DNA from 4 places in the Paenibacillus sp. GYB004 genome. Region 1 is predicted to be linked to each of the others. Evidence: riboswitches for the same ligand, from Rfam matches in the RefSeq annotation. Region 1 holds a riboswitch; each other region holds the start of a gene.
What was found. Region 1 has a riboswitch for cyclic di-AMP ahead of PV433_RS30480 (CAP domain-containing protein). Riboswitches for the same ligand answer to the same signal wherever they lie in the genome.
Positions count from the first base shown of each region.

Region 2: it holds a riboswitch for cyclic di-AMP, as region 1 does, so the genes downstream of both, PV433_RS17455 (C40 family peptidase) here and PV433_RS30480 (CAP domain-containing protein) in region 1, are expected to answer to the same signal.
Region 3: it holds a riboswitch for cyclic di-AMP, as region 1 does, so the genes downstream of both, PV433_RS24935 (hypothetical protein) here and PV433_RS30480 (CAP domain-containing protein) in region 1, are expected to answer to the same signal.
Region 4: it holds a riboswitch for cyclic di-AMP, as region 1 does, so the genes downstream of both, PV433_RS27555 (3D domain-containing protein) here and PV433_RS30480 (CAP domain-containing protein) in region 1, are expected to answer to the same signal.

Region 1 is NZ_JARBDB010000067.1:91,952-95,845, forward strand. It holds gene tkt (transketolase) at 1-997, opposite strand, end outside; gene PV433_RS30480 (CAP domain-containing protein) at 1,373-2,062, opposite strand; cyclic di-AMP (ydaO/yuaA leader) riboswitch at 2,071-2,209, opposite strand; gene PV433_RS30485 (hypothetical protein) at 2,434-3,525, opposite strand; gene PV433_RS30490 (amino acid ABC transporter ATP-binding protein) at 3,739-3,894, opposite strand, start outside.
Region 2 is NZ_JARBDB010000040.1:288,979-292,872, forward strand. It holds gene PV433_RS17450 (circularly permuted type 2 ATP-grasp protein) at 1-164, opposite strand, end outside; gene PV433_RS17455 (C40 family peptidase) at 364-837, opposite strand; cyclic di-AMP (ydaO/yuaA leader) riboswitch at 840-972, opposite strand; gene PV433_RS17460 (phosphotransferase enzyme family protein) at 1,202-2,263, opposite strand; gene PV433_RS17465 (hypothetical protein) at 2,520-2,780, opposite strand; gene PV433_RS17470 (NADH:flavin oxidoreductase/NADH oxidase) at 2,864-3,889, opposite strand.
Region 3 is NZ_JARBDB010000057.1:397,691-401,584, forward strand. It holds gene kdpA (potassium-transporting ATPase subunit KdpA) at 1-200, opposite strand, end outside; gene kdpF (K(+)-transporting ATPase subunit F) at 234-314, opposite strand; gene PV433_RS24935 (hypothetical protein) at 449-850, opposite strand; cyclic di-AMP (ydaO/yuaA leader) riboswitch at 1,096-1,270, opposite strand; gene PV433_RS24940 (ATP-binding protein) at 1,727-3,238, shown strand; gene PV433_RS24945 (response regulator) at 3,270-3,894, shown strand, end outside.
Region 4 is NZ_JARBDB010000063.1:126-4,019, reverse strand. It holds gene PV433_RS27560 (polysaccharide deacetylase family protein) at 1-932, shown strand, start outside; gene PV433_RS27555 (3D domain-containing protein) at 945-1,790, opposite strand; cyclic di-AMP (ydaO/yuaA leader) riboswitch at 1,798-1,942, opposite strand; gene PV433_RS27550 (DNA-3-methyladenine glycosylase I) at 2,009-2,593, opposite strand; gene PV433_RS27545 (sialidase family protein) at 2,683-3,765, opposite strand.

The DNA.
Region 1 (3,894 bases):
GCTTGGCCAGTTCCGGATACGCCTTCTCGTATTTGGCGAATAACTCGTTCCAAGCCAGCTCTGCCTGCTCGCCTTGCGATTTCAGACGGGCAAAATGCGCGGCAACTTCCGAAGGGACGTGGAAATGCTGGTCTTCCGGCCACTCGTAAGCTTTCTTGGTGAGCACGACTTCGTCTACGCCGAGCGGTGATCCGTGAGGTCCCACATGACCGCCTTTACCGGCTTTGTTCGGGCTTCCGTAGCCGATTACGGTTTTCACTTCAATCAGCGAAGGACGCGGGTCCTGCTGCGCTTCCCTTACAGCCGCATTGATCGCAGCCAGATCGTTGCCGTCCTCGACCCGGACATAATGCCAGTTGTAGCCTTCGAAGCGGGCTTTTGCATTTTCCGAGAACGACAAGTTCAGCTCGCCGTCCAGCGATATATCGTTCGAATCGTAAAGGACGATCATTTTGCCAAGCTGCAGATGGCCGGCCAGCGAAGCCGCTTCACTGGAGATCCCTTCCATCAGGTCCCCGTCGCCGCAAATAACATATGTATAGTGATCGATAATGTTCATATCGTCGCGGTTATAAGTGGCCGCCATATGAGCTTCAGCCATCGCCATGCCGACGGCGCTTGCAAACCCTTGTCCGAGCGGACCGGTCGTTGCGTCTACGCCCGCCGTGTGGCCGTACTCCGGATGACCCGGCGTCTTGCTGCCCCATTGACGGAAATTTTGCAGATCTTCCATAGATAGATCGTAGCCGCTTAGATGAAGCAGGCTGTAAAGCAGCATCGAGCCGTGCCCTGCCGACAGAACAAAACGGTCGCGGTCGATCCATTCCGGATTGGCCGGATTATGTTTCATCAGGTTAGCGTAGAGCGCGTATCCCATCGGAGCTGCTCCCATCGGCATGCCGGGGTGCCCCGAATTCGCTTTTTGCACCGCATCAATAGACAGCGTGCGGATCGTATCGATCGCCAATTGATCAATCGACTTCGTTTGAGACGTCATCGTTCCATTCCTCCCAAAAATCGGTATTCGCCGCTTGCCGGGTGTCTACCCTGCGCGAACCCCCTTCTTCGTCCAGCGGACACTTTCAGTCGCTTGCATTATTGTACCACTTGATTTGCTTGTTTGCCACAGAACCAAGGCAAAATGCCTTGTCGATTTATAAAACTCCCCCGGATGAAAGGACAGCTCCAGCAGGCATGTCCGTAACTTCCGGGGGAATTGACGTTATTTTTAATTTTGTAAACACCGGCTTTCCGTCCTTCAAGAATGACGCCGGCCGTTTCTTATTGTAACAAAACCATGACTAGTTCATGCGCCGCTCGAGGGCATGCCGCCAAACATGGTACATCCCAATCGAGACGAGAATGGCTTGTATTAGTTCGCAATAAATTCCTGCACCCATTCGCCGTTATAATAAGCGACGCCGATCTTCGTGAAGTTCGGACTCATAATATTTTGACGGTGACCCGGGCTGTTCATCCAGGCGTTCATCACTTCCTGCGGGTTGCGCTGGCCTTTGGCGATATTTTCCCCGGCATACGTATAACGGATTCCGTAAGAACGCATCATATCGAACGGCGAACCGTAAGTCGGCGAGTTATGATCAAAATAGTTGTTATTGTACATGTCCTTCGCTTTGTCCATCGCCATCGCCGTCAGTGCCGGATCGCTCGCGAGCGGCTTCAGTCCCGCTTTGGCGCGTTCCTGGTTGACCAGGGTCACTACTTGGTCGGCATAAGCGGATACCGGAGCCGAAGTATCTGCTCCGGAATCGGTGTCTTGTCCTGTTCCGCCGCCGTTTCCGTACCCGCTGCCATTTCCGCCTCCGTACCACGAACCGGCTCCCGGGATAACGAGCTTCATCCCCGGCCATACTATATTCGGATTCGCCACGTGCGGGTTCGCCTGGATGAGCGACTGCAGGCTGACCCCGTAACGCTGCGATATTTTCCACATCGTATCGCTATGATTCACCGTGTACGAAGTTGCGGCGAAAGCGGAACCTGTTCCGGCAACTACGCTGAGTGCAAGCACCCCGGCCATTACTGTCTTTTTGAAACGCATGTAAACCATCCTCTCCTTTTTGCGGCCTGCGAGGTTAGCTGACGGATTCGGGTCAAAGAGCAATCACCCGGCCAACAAACGTTGGCTTCACCCCGGTGTATCTGGGTTCCCCCGCGCTTCAAAATGAAGCTTCGGCCTGTCTGTATTCCCCATGAAAAGCTCCGGCTGTCTTGTCGACCAGCCGTCCTCCATGCGGTTTTCTCATCTTAACACGGGATATACACGCGATCATTACATAATGTTTTCCAAGCGGAGGCGAGATGGGGTGGGGTAGGGGTTTTGCAATCTGTAGTTTTACGAAAGAAACAACCCTCGAATTCCCCATACGAGGACCGAAGGTTGTAAGTACGTACATATACCCTAGATTAGCGCTACTTGTTCGCATAACGTTCGAGCCAAGCTCTTATTCCTGTCGGCTCACGGCCTTGTTCATCCGTCAATTCGATGATTCCAACGCCTTCTTCATTTTGCAGACTTGCCAGGTCGCTCCCATGAACCCGGCCCTCCAGCTCGGTAATCGTAAACGAAACAAAGCGCATCTCAGGGCCAACCTTGGACGAGATGTCCAGATGATCGGGACCGAACCAGCTGAACGTGAAGTACTTTCCTTCGTTATCGATAGCTAATGCATAAAGTTGTGTGATTTCCATGTTATACTCTTTTAGCCAACGTTCAAGCGTACTGAAACCAACGTTCTGCTCGAAGGTAATGGCAAATCGGCTGTACGAATGTTCGGTAATTGTATCAAGCTTCGCCTTCGCCGCTTTTTTATACAGCTCAAGAGACTCTTTGGAATGGATATATGCGGCATCGCTCTTGATTTTCACAGCTGTCGGTTGCTTCTGCGGTCCAATGTATCGAATGACCGAGTCCTCCGAAGCGTGCCGTTTAGCAGGCCATTCTTCCACTTGTGATTCCTTCCACGATACGCTTGTGATCAGATCGCCAGTGTCCGGCAAGTCGTATACCGAGCCGTTTGGCTGAGCGAATCTTTGAAGCGATTCCATCGTCACCTGATGCGACTCATCGTTCCCCGATCGTTTCCAGAACGTTTGGACAAAATAAGGCGTGTCCGCACGAATCTGCTCCGGGTCCCAAAATGTCGCTTTGATCCGGTACCCTTCCGAACCGTCCTCCGGAACCCTTTCGAACTTCGCGGCAGGTACGTTCGTAAAGATCGCTTGAGGCTCCAGCTCTTCGGGGCGATCCGACCGAAACTCAAATGCAGGAAACCGGATATAGTGCTCATGTTTAATAGAAGAGAGCTGCCGGTCCGTCCATTCGAATCGGGCGGTTGCAGCGAACACATCCGTATTGGTTTTGAACGCCTCAAACGAAGCGGCAGCAGGTTTGTCCCAATTCTCAGAGTCGGAATTGCGAATCACGGACGGCTCTGCCCCTACAGCCGACAGCCAAACGAGCTGGGATAACAGAACTATGGCAGTGACTTTTCCTTTAGTCATCTAAACGGTCCCCCCCCAAAAAAAGTCTGCACCTAAGTATATTCCACATTTCCCTTTCATTTCCTCTTAAAAAAAAGAAAACTCATTCCCCTAAGCCATATATCACCTATTTCACCCTCTCACTACCTAACTAATAAACCCGCTTAACCATTAACAACGCCAAATAACCCCGAATCGTACTAAGATCCGGGGTTATCCGTTTGCTTTAAGCGACTACGAAATCACCTTGCTAAGAAATTCGCGGGTCCGCTCGTTTTGCGGGTCCTCGAACAAGCTGCCTGGCTCGCCTTCCTCCATAATAATCCCCTGATCCATAAACAAGACACGATCGCCGGCTTCTTTGGCAAAACCCATCTCGTGGGTGACGAG
Region 2 (3,894 bases), on a different contig from region 1:
CCTTGACGTAAAAAACGAAGTTGGGCCGTCTCATGCTTCCGGCGCAGCTCGTCTGCCGACAGCCGGTGCAGCGCCCGGTATACCGCTTCGTAATGAGTTTTCGGAGTACCGCCGGGTTCGAGCATTTCATCATAATAGGTTCCGGTTTCATAAGGCATGAACATCATCTCGGCTCCTCTCGAAATCAGATCGGTTACACCCTTCCATTAACCGTTTCCGCCGGCGTTCAAACAAAGCGGCCCTCCCGCGCATGAAGCCGCACCCCTTTCCGATCCGGATCGGGCAAAGGGGTGAGCATAGAAAAAGCCCGAGGTTCTCAGGCGAGAACGCTCGGGCCGGTTCGATTTTCCTGCGCTTACGGATTCACTGCTTCACATCGCTCATCTTCAGGAACGTGTCCTCGTCCACGACTCTGCGCGCCGTGACATAACGATTCTTGTAGTAGCTGTCGCTCAGCTTGCTGATGCTGACGCCAACCTTGCTGGCCGAATGAGCGAATTCGCCGTCCCCCAAATAGATGCCGGCATGAGAGATTCCTTTACCGTCCGTATTGAAGAACACCAGGTCGCCGATCCGGAGGTCTGCCTTGGCGACTTCCACTCCCATTTTGGCCTGGTCCCTCGAAGTACGCGACAGCTCGATGCCGTACTCGTCGAAGATGTACTGCATGAATCCGGAACAATCGAACCCTTTAATCGTAGTGCCGCCCCATTTGTAAGGGGTCCCTACGACTTCCTCCACCGCTCGATCCAGCTGCGTATCTTCGGCATAAGCCGTACCCGCCGCCGCTACGAACAGCATGGAGCTGAGCAGCATAACAGAACCAATCTTCTTCAAAACCCTGCTCCTTCCAGTGCCTGCGAGGTTAGCTCAGGGTTCGGTTGAAGGTTCCCTATGGTCACTTTGAAGCGAGACCAATTCACCCGGTATGGTTCCCCCGCTTCCCGTAAAGGAATTCGGCAATTATTGTTTAAAACGTGGCGCTTTGCTTACATTCGACTCCATTCGACCAAATCCTGCTAATTTCGCGTACGAAAAAATGACAAACCTGCAAACTCTTCAACGTTCCATTCCGGCTGCATGCACAGGTTCAACCGGTGGCGTGGCGGTATGGAACGATAAGGATAACGGCAACTGCAACAGAAAAAACCGCTCCGGTTTCCCGAAACGGCTTGCTTGTCCATACTAGGCCATACCCGATTTAAAGGTGAAGCGACATACAAGGAATATCCCGCAAGATCGCCTTCGAATTGGCGGAGATCCATTCGCGCTGTCCCGCTGTCGCCTTCTCCGATCCCCATATGTCGAACAAAATGAGGCACAGGTCGAGGCGCCGCTTCTCGACGAACATCGGCAGCTGCTTCAGCCAGCCGGAACCGATTCGCCGCTCCCGTTCATAACCCCGGAGGAAATCGTCCAGAAACCGGCCCGCAAAGTCCGACACCCGGCCCGGATCGGTCTCGGGCTTGTCCCAGCTCGCAAACACCGACGCATAATAAACCGGCATGGCGATATCCTGCAAATAATAATCGTCCCCGCAGTCGTCAAAATCAAAGGCGGTCATCCGGCCCGCTTCGTCCGCGAAAAAGTTGCCATGATGCAAATCGCGATGGCACATTCCGTACCGGCCCCCGTCCTTCGGCAGCCGTTCGACGTCTGCGGCGATTCGAGTATATACACGCGCCAGCGCCTGCTTGACGGCTTCCGGTCCCGCCTCATCGGTTCCTTCCCGGTCCCGGTCCGCAGACGGCGCCTCCTCATCGGAAGGCTCCGGATACACTTCATCGAGCGCCGAGCCAAGCCGGCGGGGAATGCCTTCCGGGGGGGCATAGGTTTCGCTGTGCCGGTGCATCCGCCCGGTCAGCTGTCCCCACTGCTCGAACAGCCGCGGCCCCCACAACGGGTGATCCGCTCCGACATGCCCGCCCGGAGCTTTCTCGAATACGCCCATCAGCAGCGGCTCGGCTTCCGTCTCGGCCGCCTCCATCAAACGTCCGTTCAGCGATTCGACCGGCCTCGCCACCTGAACGCCGTAGTCCGCCAGCCGGAGCATCCAGTCCAGTTCGGCCGCCACGTAGTCCGGCGTCCGCTTCGTGCTTGGGGTAATCCGTATAATAAGCTCGCGGCCGTCCCTCTCCGTCTCGTATACCAGATTTTCAAACCCACCGACGTGCCGGATGCGGTCCGGGTCGAACCCGTAACGTTTCGCAGCTTCATGCAGAAAAAGATTCTCGTACGTTCTATAGCTTGCCGTCGTCACCATATGCCTCCCGATCTATGAACTGAACCGCCACAGCCGACCATGCCCGCTTATGGCGGAGTACCCTCGTAAAATATCAGCGGCCACGGCGTCGCCGCCGTGGCCCGTCTGTTTCGGCTAAGCCGAAATCACCTTTGTAGTCAATTTGCATCACTCCTTTCTGAAGGTTAGCTTTATCATAACCGATCGATCGGCCTTGTTCCATGGAACGTTTCGTTATAACGATTCTGTAAGGCGGCCCCGCCGTCCTTACCCCGCCCTACTCCCGCAAAGCGTCCCGCAGCCTGCTGGACATCGTGCCGGCCTGGGCTACCCGGAGCTTGCGAACCTCCTGCTTCAGCCGTTCGTTCTCGGCCATCAGCTGCGCCGTTCGTTCCCGGTCCGCCGCCTCCCGCCGCTCCGCCTCATCCACGAACTGCAGCAGCCCGCTGCCTTCGCGGCCCGCCTCCTGAAGCAACCGGCGCAAAGCTTCGCGTATCGCCTCGTAATCCGTTTCCGCTACGTTATCGTATTTTTTCATCGTATGATCCTCCAACCTAAAAACATGTCGCTTTTCCATACAAGCACCGTACCCGATCCGGCCGCCTGCTCCGTACGCCCGCTTTAAAACCCGCGCAGGTAAGCTTTCGGCACCGGTGCCGCCTCCTTGCCGGCCGCAGCGCGGATCGCGTGAACGGCCCAGTACGGATTGGACAACATCCCGCGCCCTACCCCGACCAGATCGGCATCGCCGCTGGCAACAACCGAATCGGCCAGCGCCGGCTGATCGAGCATGCCGACTGCGATGACGGGCACGTCCAGCGCCTCCTTGTAGGCCCTAGCGAACGGAACCTGGTAACCCGGATAGTTGCCGGGCCTGCGCTTGCCTGCCGGACCTTCGCCTCCGCTCGACACATGGAAGATGTCCACTCCCGCCTCCTTGTACTTGCGCGCGATGGCGAGCGAATGCTCAAGGTCGTATCCGCCGTCTATATATTCGACAGCCGATATACGGAGCAGCAGCGGCATATCCGGAGGCATCACTTCCTTGACGGCCCGGATAACCTGGACGCCGAACAGCGACAAATCTTGCCCGTACTCGTCCTCTCTGCGGTTGAGCGCCGGCGAGTGGAACTGATGGATCAAATACCCGTGAGCGCCGTGCAGTTCGATCGTATCCATTCCCGCCGCCACCGCTCTGCGCGCCGCATCTCGGAACTTGTGGGCCATCGCTCTCGTCTCTTCCGTCGTTAGCGGACGCGGCGTTTTGGACCCCGGCGCCACCGGGATCGCGGACGGAGCGACCGGCACTTCGGCGTCCTCGGCTTTGCGGCCGGCGTGGGCGATCTGGATGCCGATCTTCGCTCCATGCGCCTGAACCGCGGACACGATGCGGGCGAAAGGAGCGATGTGGTCGTCCGACCATAAACCGAGATCATAATCGCTAATCCGGCCGTCCGGCTCGACGTCGGTCATCTCCACGATAACCAGTCCGGCGCCGCCGACCGCCCTCGACGCATAATGGACGTAATGCCAATCTCCCGGCTTCCCGTCCTTCGTATCAACCGAATATTGGCACATCGGAGGCATCACGATGCGGTTGCGGAGCTGCAAGCCTTTATACGTAAACGGGGTATGCAAACGGTTCATAGAGA
Region 3 (3,894 bases), on a different contig from region 1:
AATGTGGCGACATATTTTCGCCATGTCTGATTCTCTTGGCGAATGCCTCCGATGGCATAAATCCATTTCTCCAATGGACTGTAAAACCGGTCCAGTCCCGTCCGGTTATATTCAAAAGCTCGGGCCATATATAGTCCAGTAGGCCGAGCCAACAGCAGGACCAGCAACAATGTAACGACAATGGCAAGGATTCCAGCCATATCACAATACTCCTTCCTGAGAACAGGCGTTTTTTAGAACTTTTCCGGCTTAACCAGAGCGTAAACCAAATAAACAAACAACAGGATCACGACGATACCGAGCGCCCACATCATGCTTCTTCACGCCCTTCCTCGACAACCTTGCCTGCCCAAGCAGCGAGGCCTATCATGGCTGCAGCCAGTATAGCAACCAGTGCAATCATTCCGATATCCAACATACTTTCACGTCTCCTTTACAGGCTTTACGTTTACTCGCTTAACAGAAAGGACAAGTCCGTCCCTTGTGATAAAATTACGTACTTCGCACCAAGCCCTTTGTAGATGAGCCGGGCATTATTCCCCTGTGTGATGACATAAATCGGCTTTGCCGTCCAGGAACGGCATATTTGAATATACCTGCAGCACAAATCCAAGCTTTGTTCAAACAAGTAAACCTTACCGATCGGCAGCTCGGGGACCAGTAGTGAACGACTGTCTTTTGTATCCACCATAAGAATGTTCTCCACTCCCATTTCCTCCAGAGCTTGCTTCTCCGCTTTATTGTAGGTTAATGCAGCATAGTGCGATCCCTTTGCCGCCAGCACCCGCAGAAATGCTAGACCGGCTTCTGTAGGCGCTGAAACGAGAAGATAATTGTCTTGATCGTTCACGTGTGTCCCTCCTATCCCTACACGGGGAGGCAACAAAAAAGAAGCTAACGAATTGAGATTGCTCTTCCTCAACTTCCAAGGCAAAGCGAGTAAACCCGTGTCTAGTTATAATAAATGTTGCCTCTCTTATGTCGCTTGCGTAGTTAGTTAATTACAAAAAAACCACAGGAGGCCTAAGCCCTGTGGTCGGAAGTTACGATCACAAGCTTCATCATCCTCTCTCCATAAGCAACGCTATTTTCCAAAGAGTTGCTCTTGCTTACGAGGTTAGCTGACGGATTCGGGCGGTGAGAGTCGCCCTACCTGCAACCGGGTCATATTCCGGCGGCAGGATTCACCCCGTACGGATGCTCGCTCTCACACAAGCTTCCGTGATTGGTTCCCCCGTTTGCCTGAAAGGCAATTCAGCACAGTGAATCATTGAATTCATGAACCGAATGTTACTCCCCATGCAAATAATTGTAAAGCGAGCCGCAAGGTAAATTGGTTTCATTTTCTTCTCTACATCTCGATCTGATTCCCTGGCCTCTATTTCCTTCATCTCCCTCCTTCACACGCCGTTTTTCGATCTTTTCCATCATTTTTACGGAACTTTTACCCCCTGGAACCATTTCTTTTGCGCAGTATTTACAGTACGCTAATGGTGAGTTTGAGACTGTCGATTAAATGTGTAGAAGTGTTATCTGGCCGTTCCAAGTGAAAAATTGCCTTCTTCTGCTCAGACAGGTTGTCCGGAATCCCTTTATTTAAATGGAATTTAAGGTTTGGGATTCCGAACAAAACTCGCCAGAAGGCAATCTTTTCACTTTCCACTTGGTTGTTCATAATGAATCGACAGTCTCAGTTTGAGTCATAAGCGCAGCAGGAGGTTCAGCCATGCCCTTTTTTCATACCAAGCACGATTTGCGTCCTTACATCACTACCGCGCTGCTAATTGCGGGAATGACGATCCTAATACAACCTTTCGGGCTCGCCTTTGATTTGGCCAATATTTCGCTGATCTACTTGCTTCCAGTGCTTCTTAATGCGGTAGTTTGGGGACTGCGTCCGGCTTTCTTCGCCGCTTTCCTGGGCGTATTGTCCTTTGATTTCTTTTTTGTACCGCCGGTGCTCAGTTTTACCGTCGCGGATCTTAGGTATTTGTTTTCCTTTGCCGTTTATATAGCAGTTGCGGTATTAACAGCCAGCTTGGCCGCACGACTCAAACAACAAGTGCTTTATTCCAAGCAAAAAGAGAAGCAAACCGCCACGCTTTATGCGCTCAGTAAACAGATTAGCTCTGCCGTCGATATGCCGTCCTTGCTGGACCGTTTTTCCCGACAGCTATCTGAAATCCTGAAAATGGACGTCACGATCTATTTGGCTGAAAACAACAATGAGCTTACGCTCGCCCGTCGTTCCAGTCCATTTTCCCATCATGTACAGGAACAAGCCGAGCTTGCGCTTGCTAAACGCGTCTACAAAGAAGGTAAGTCATTGGAAAAAAGAATTTCACATACCGGAGGACTCATCGGGCATTTTATCCCGCTTCAGATTGAGGAACAAAGATTCGGAGTTATGGTTCTTATTTCCAGGCACGAGCGAAGCGAAACCTTCCCGGAACAAGCCTTGCTATTTGAAGCGGTTGGCGGGTTGGCGGCCAGTGCAGTCGCACGTGTCAAGTTCGAGGAAGAGGCAAAGCTGGCCCATCTGACCGCCGAATCCGAGCGGCTTCGCATCGCCATATTGAACTCCGTCTCGCACGAGCTTCGTACACCGCTCGCAGCCATTATCGGTTCGGCAACCGGGCTGATCGATGGCGAGAAACTGTTTACCGCCGAGGAACGAATGGAACTTCTTGTGACCATTCGCGATGGCGCGCTTCGTATGAATCGGTTGGTTTTGAATTTGCTGGGTATGGCCCGGCTCGAAGGCGGCATGCTTACCTTACGGAAAGATGAGTGCGAATTGGAGGAAATCATCGGCTCTACCTTCATGCAGTTGAAAGGCTACCAGGAGCATCGCACGATCCGCCTTGACCTGCCCGATGAAATCCCCATCGTTCTTGGCGATGAAGCTCTGCTTGAGCAAATGCTGATCAATGTGATCAGCAATGCGATCAAATATAGCCCCGATTACAGCGAGATCATCCTGTCTGTCAAGGCAGGCAGTGAATTCGTCGAACTAACTGTTGCCGATGAAGGTGTCGGGCTGAAGGAAGACGAGTTGGAGCGCATTTTTGAAAAATTTTATCGTTCCGAACAAACCGGGCACCTCACGGGAACGGGCTTGGGGCTGGCCATCAGCAAAGGGATCGCCGAACTTCATGGAGGAACCATCTCCGCCCAGCCTAACGCGCCAAAAGGAGCCATCATCACAATATCGCTTCCGCTTGTCCAAGATAACTAATAGGCTAGCGAGCAATAGGAGGGCGAGACGTATGTCAAACCATGAACATCATGTTCGAGTACTTGTTGTGGAAGACGACACTCAAATACGGAAGTTGCTCAAGGTGACGCTGCAAGCCCATAAATACAACGTATACGAAGCGTCAACCGGAGAAGAGGGACTGGAGCAAGTTTCTCTCGCCGCTCCGGATCTCGTGATACTCGACTTGGGATTGCCGGATCTATCCGGCATGGATGTACTGAGGGGTATTCGGGAACGGTCCGATTTGCCAGTAATCGTCCTCACTGCCATTGACCGGGAAGCGGATAAAATCTTTGCGCTGGATAATGGGGCCGACGATTATGTGACCAAACCTTTCGGAATGGGAGAGCTAGTGGCGCGGATTCGCGTAGCGCTGCGACACTCAGCCAGGGCTCAAGAAGAGCCGGTTCTGCACCATGGGGAACTAACGATCAATATTGCGCAAAGAAGTGTGGAATTGAAGGGAGAACCGGTCAAGCTATCTCCGACGGAATTTGATTTATTGAAAATTCTGGCTATCCATGCAGGGAGAGTCATTACAAAAAGCCAATTGCTGAAGCAAGTCTGGAACGAGCACGATGATTCCAATCGGCATTATTTACGCATATACATCGGGCACTTGAGGAAGAAGCTTG
Region 4 (3,894 bases), on a different contig from region 1:
TACCGGCCCCGCGGGACTATGCGTCGGACGTTCCGCACAGCATCGTTCGGACGGAGGAACTTACGGAGCTGATGGCGCAAACGGCCGAGCGGGAGCAGCGGGTATCCGATACGGTGTCCGTTTCGCCCAAGGCGAAGCCGATCGAGATCAAGCAGGAGCCGCCGGCAGTTCCCCCGCATCAGGAGACGCGAGCCAAGCCGAAGCCGAGCGCCAAGCCGAAAGCACCGCCCAAAGCTCCGGCGGTAAGCGCGCAGCAAAGCTCGTCCGGACGGAAGCTGTCGCTCTCGGAGCTGAGAGCCAAGTACCCGGACTGGTTCAAGGTAAGCGGCGCAGCGAAGGAGCCCCGGATCGCGCTGACGTTCGATGACGGTCCCGATTTACGCTTTACGCCGCAAGTGCTAGATGTATTGAAGGCCAATGGCGTGAAGGCGACCTTCTTCCTGCTGGGCAAAAAGGCGGAGGAGCATCCGGATATCGTAAAGCGGATCGTACGGGAAGGTCATGCGATCGGCAACCATTCGTACCGCCATCCGCAGTTTACCAAATTAACGGTGGACGAATTTGCTTCGGAAATCGAGAAGGCGGAGGAGGTGCTGAACCGGCTCGCCGGTTACCGGCCCAAGCTGGTGCGTCCTCCTTATGGAGCGATCGATGAAGATGAGCTGCAATGGGCCAAAAATAGAGGATACGTGATCGTCAACTGGAACGTCGATTCGCTCGATTGGAAAAACCTCGGGGAACAGCAAGTGTTAGGCAATATCCTCGGCCATACGAAGGCTGGAGCGATCGTTTTGCAGCATTCGGCCGGAGGAGACAGTCAAGATTTGTCCGGTACCGTCAAAGCGCTGCCCGGCATCATCGCGAAGCTGAGAGAGCAGGGCTACGGGCTGGTTACCGTTCCCGAACTGCTGAAGCTGCCCAAAAGCAAATAATGCCGCCGACTGCTAGTCGACGACATACACCGTTACATTCTGGTAACCGAACAATTTGGCTTGCTCGCCCGAACTCGGCACGAAGATGTCGATCCGGTTGCCCTTGATCGAGCCGCCTGTGTCGGACGCTACCGCCATCATTCCTCCGGCCGGCAGACCGTCGAACGTATAACCGGTGACGTATACGGTCGTTCCGAGCGGAATCACTTTGGGGTCTACAGCAATGGTGCCGACCTTCAGCGTATTGCCGAAATAATCAAGTCCGGCATAACCGCCGTTTTCTTCGGCGCTGCCTGTATAGGCGGAAGCGACTGCGGCGATGGTTTTGGCAGGTTTGATCTCTTTGCCCGCCACCGTGACGACCGGCTGGTTCGTTGACGGCTGCTTGGCGGTAGCTTTCGCTTCGGTTGCGGCTTTCGCTTGGGCCGCTGCCGGAGCTGCTTTTTTGGCTTGGTTTGGTTGCGCTTTCTTCGCTGTATCGGACGCGGCTGAAGCGGCCTTCGGCTTGGCGGGTGCGCTGGCAACTGCAGCAGATGCTGCGGGAGCCGCCTGGGGCTGAAGCTGAGGCTCAGGCTGCGGAAGCTGCTGTTCTGCAGCCGGCTGAGCCGTCTCTGCGAGTTCGGCTGCCGCTGGTTCCGAGGCCAACACCGTTACGATTCCTTGAGCCGGGTAAGCGGAAGGAGATAATGCCCCGCCATCTGCAAATAAATGAGTCTGAAAAACGAACGGAGCCAGCATCGGCATCAAGGCCGGGTCGTAGGGACGTCCCCCTGCGGTTGCTGACGATCCGGTTCCGGATAGGGCGAACAAAGCGAAACTGCCCGCAAGCAAAGCGTGCTTCCAGGGTAAGTACTTCACGAACGGCATCTCTCCTTTTGACGGCCTACGAGGTTAGTTGTCGGATTCGGGCTGAGGATACAACCCTACGCGTAGAAACGCGATTCACCCCGGAGCGGACAAGTCCGCTTGATGATAATCCCCCGCACTTATGGAAACCGCGAATGGTAAAACTTCGCAGTTTTGAAGTTTCGGCTTCTTGTAGAAGGCTAACATATGTCGGACGGAAGGGGAAAGCCTCAAAATTTGCCAGTTGCAATTTCGCCGTGCCGAAAACAGCTCGTCACATGGTCCTGCACCATCCCGGTTGCCTGCATGAGCGCGTAGCAAATCGTCGGGCCGACGAAGGTAAAGCCGCGCTTTTTTAAATCTTTGCTCATCGCTTCCGAGATGGGGGTGGAGGCGGGCACATCCTCCAGACGATCCCAGCGGTTGCGGATCGGATGTCCTCCGACAAATTGCCATATATATGCGTCGAAGCTGCCGAACTCCTGCTGAACCTGAAGGAAGCATCGGGCGTTGCGAACGGCGGATGCAATTTTGGCCCGGTTGCGCACGATGCCTTCGTTGTTCATCAATTCCTCTATTTTGCGGTCGTCATATCCGGCGACTAGTACCGGATCGAACCGGTCGAACGCTTCGCGGTACTGTTCCCGCTTGCGCAGAATCGTGTACCAGCTAAGGCCGGCTTGAGCGCCCTCCAGCACGAGCCGCTCGAACAGGGCGTGATCCTCGTGAACAGGCACGCCCCATTCCCGGTCGTGGTAATCCCGGTAGAGCGGGTTGTCTGTGACCCAGCCGCAGCGTTTCAAAGGTTCCTGCATGAGAAAATCGCCTCCTTAGGTATCCACCCAGTCCTTCCAGTATAACGGAGGATGCCTCCGAAGGCGAAATTCCAGTCCCGATAGCGGGCTCAGGGTCTTAGTATCGTTCCTGCGATATAGCGGGTCGCGTCCTTGTGACCGCCCGGACCGTCTGCATCATGAAAGTAGTAGGAGGCCAGCACTTCGCCCGGACGCACCTCGACGGCGCGCGGGTAACCGAGATCCCGGCTGCCGCCGTCATCGCGCAGAATCAGCTCTTGCCCCCACGTCGCACCCCCGTCTTCGCTCACACGCGCCCGGATGCCGTACGGCGGACGCCTGTAGCCGTAGACCACGAACAAACACCCGTTAGCGAGAAGCGACAAGTGCACGACATCTCCATGGTCGTTGATGCGGTTAATAAATCGCCACGTTAATCCTCCGTCGTCGGAAGCGTACAGCTCGTTCCAGGCGGCGATCATTGCCGGTTTGCATCGGACTGCAACGAGAATCGTACCGTCCGGCATCAGGACCGGAGACGGGCAGATGATGCGGTATTCCTGGCTGCCGGGCATAAGGGATACAAGGCTCCAATTACAGCCGTTGTCAAATGAGGCGAATACGACCGGACGGTCATGAGGGTTCGTCTTCGGTCTTGCGGTCAAAAAGAGCAAAATGACTCCGTCGGGTCGTACGATATAAGAGGGCCGTCCCTGGTAGCGGGGAATGCCGCAGTCCGGCAGCATACTGGCTTCTTCCCACGTAAAGCCGCCGTCGCGCGACAATTTGATCCATGCGCGGGCCTGATCGGAGCCGGAATTGGGCGTGCTCCAGCAAGCGAGCAGCACGTGAGGATCGTCAAAATCGCTGCCCTCGGTGATTTCGTGCTTGCGGCCGTACAGCAGCTTCTCGCCGAGCCTGTAATTATCGGCGATTTCCGTTGCGGCGGTCCATGTGCGACCTCCATCCCGGGTGCGAACGGCTGCGATTCGGCTGTACGTCTCCACCCGGTCGTGCTTCAGATTGCCGGGCACCGAGTAGTCGCAGTTGATGTTCATGAAGCCGACCAGGATGTCGTCTTCGGCTATTTTCCACATCCCCGCGTTAAACGGCCATGAACAAAACTCGTTATCGTTTCTGTAAATGACGACATGCTCCAGTCCGTCCGGCTTTACCGGTTTCCAGTAATTCATCGGCAGTTCCTCCTGTTTGATGCATAGTTTTCGCAAACTCGTGACTTCAGTCATGAGTTAGAAAACATCGGATAGGGCGTGGCTTATGCCACGTTAACTATCCGATATATGTTTAGGTGACTATTACAC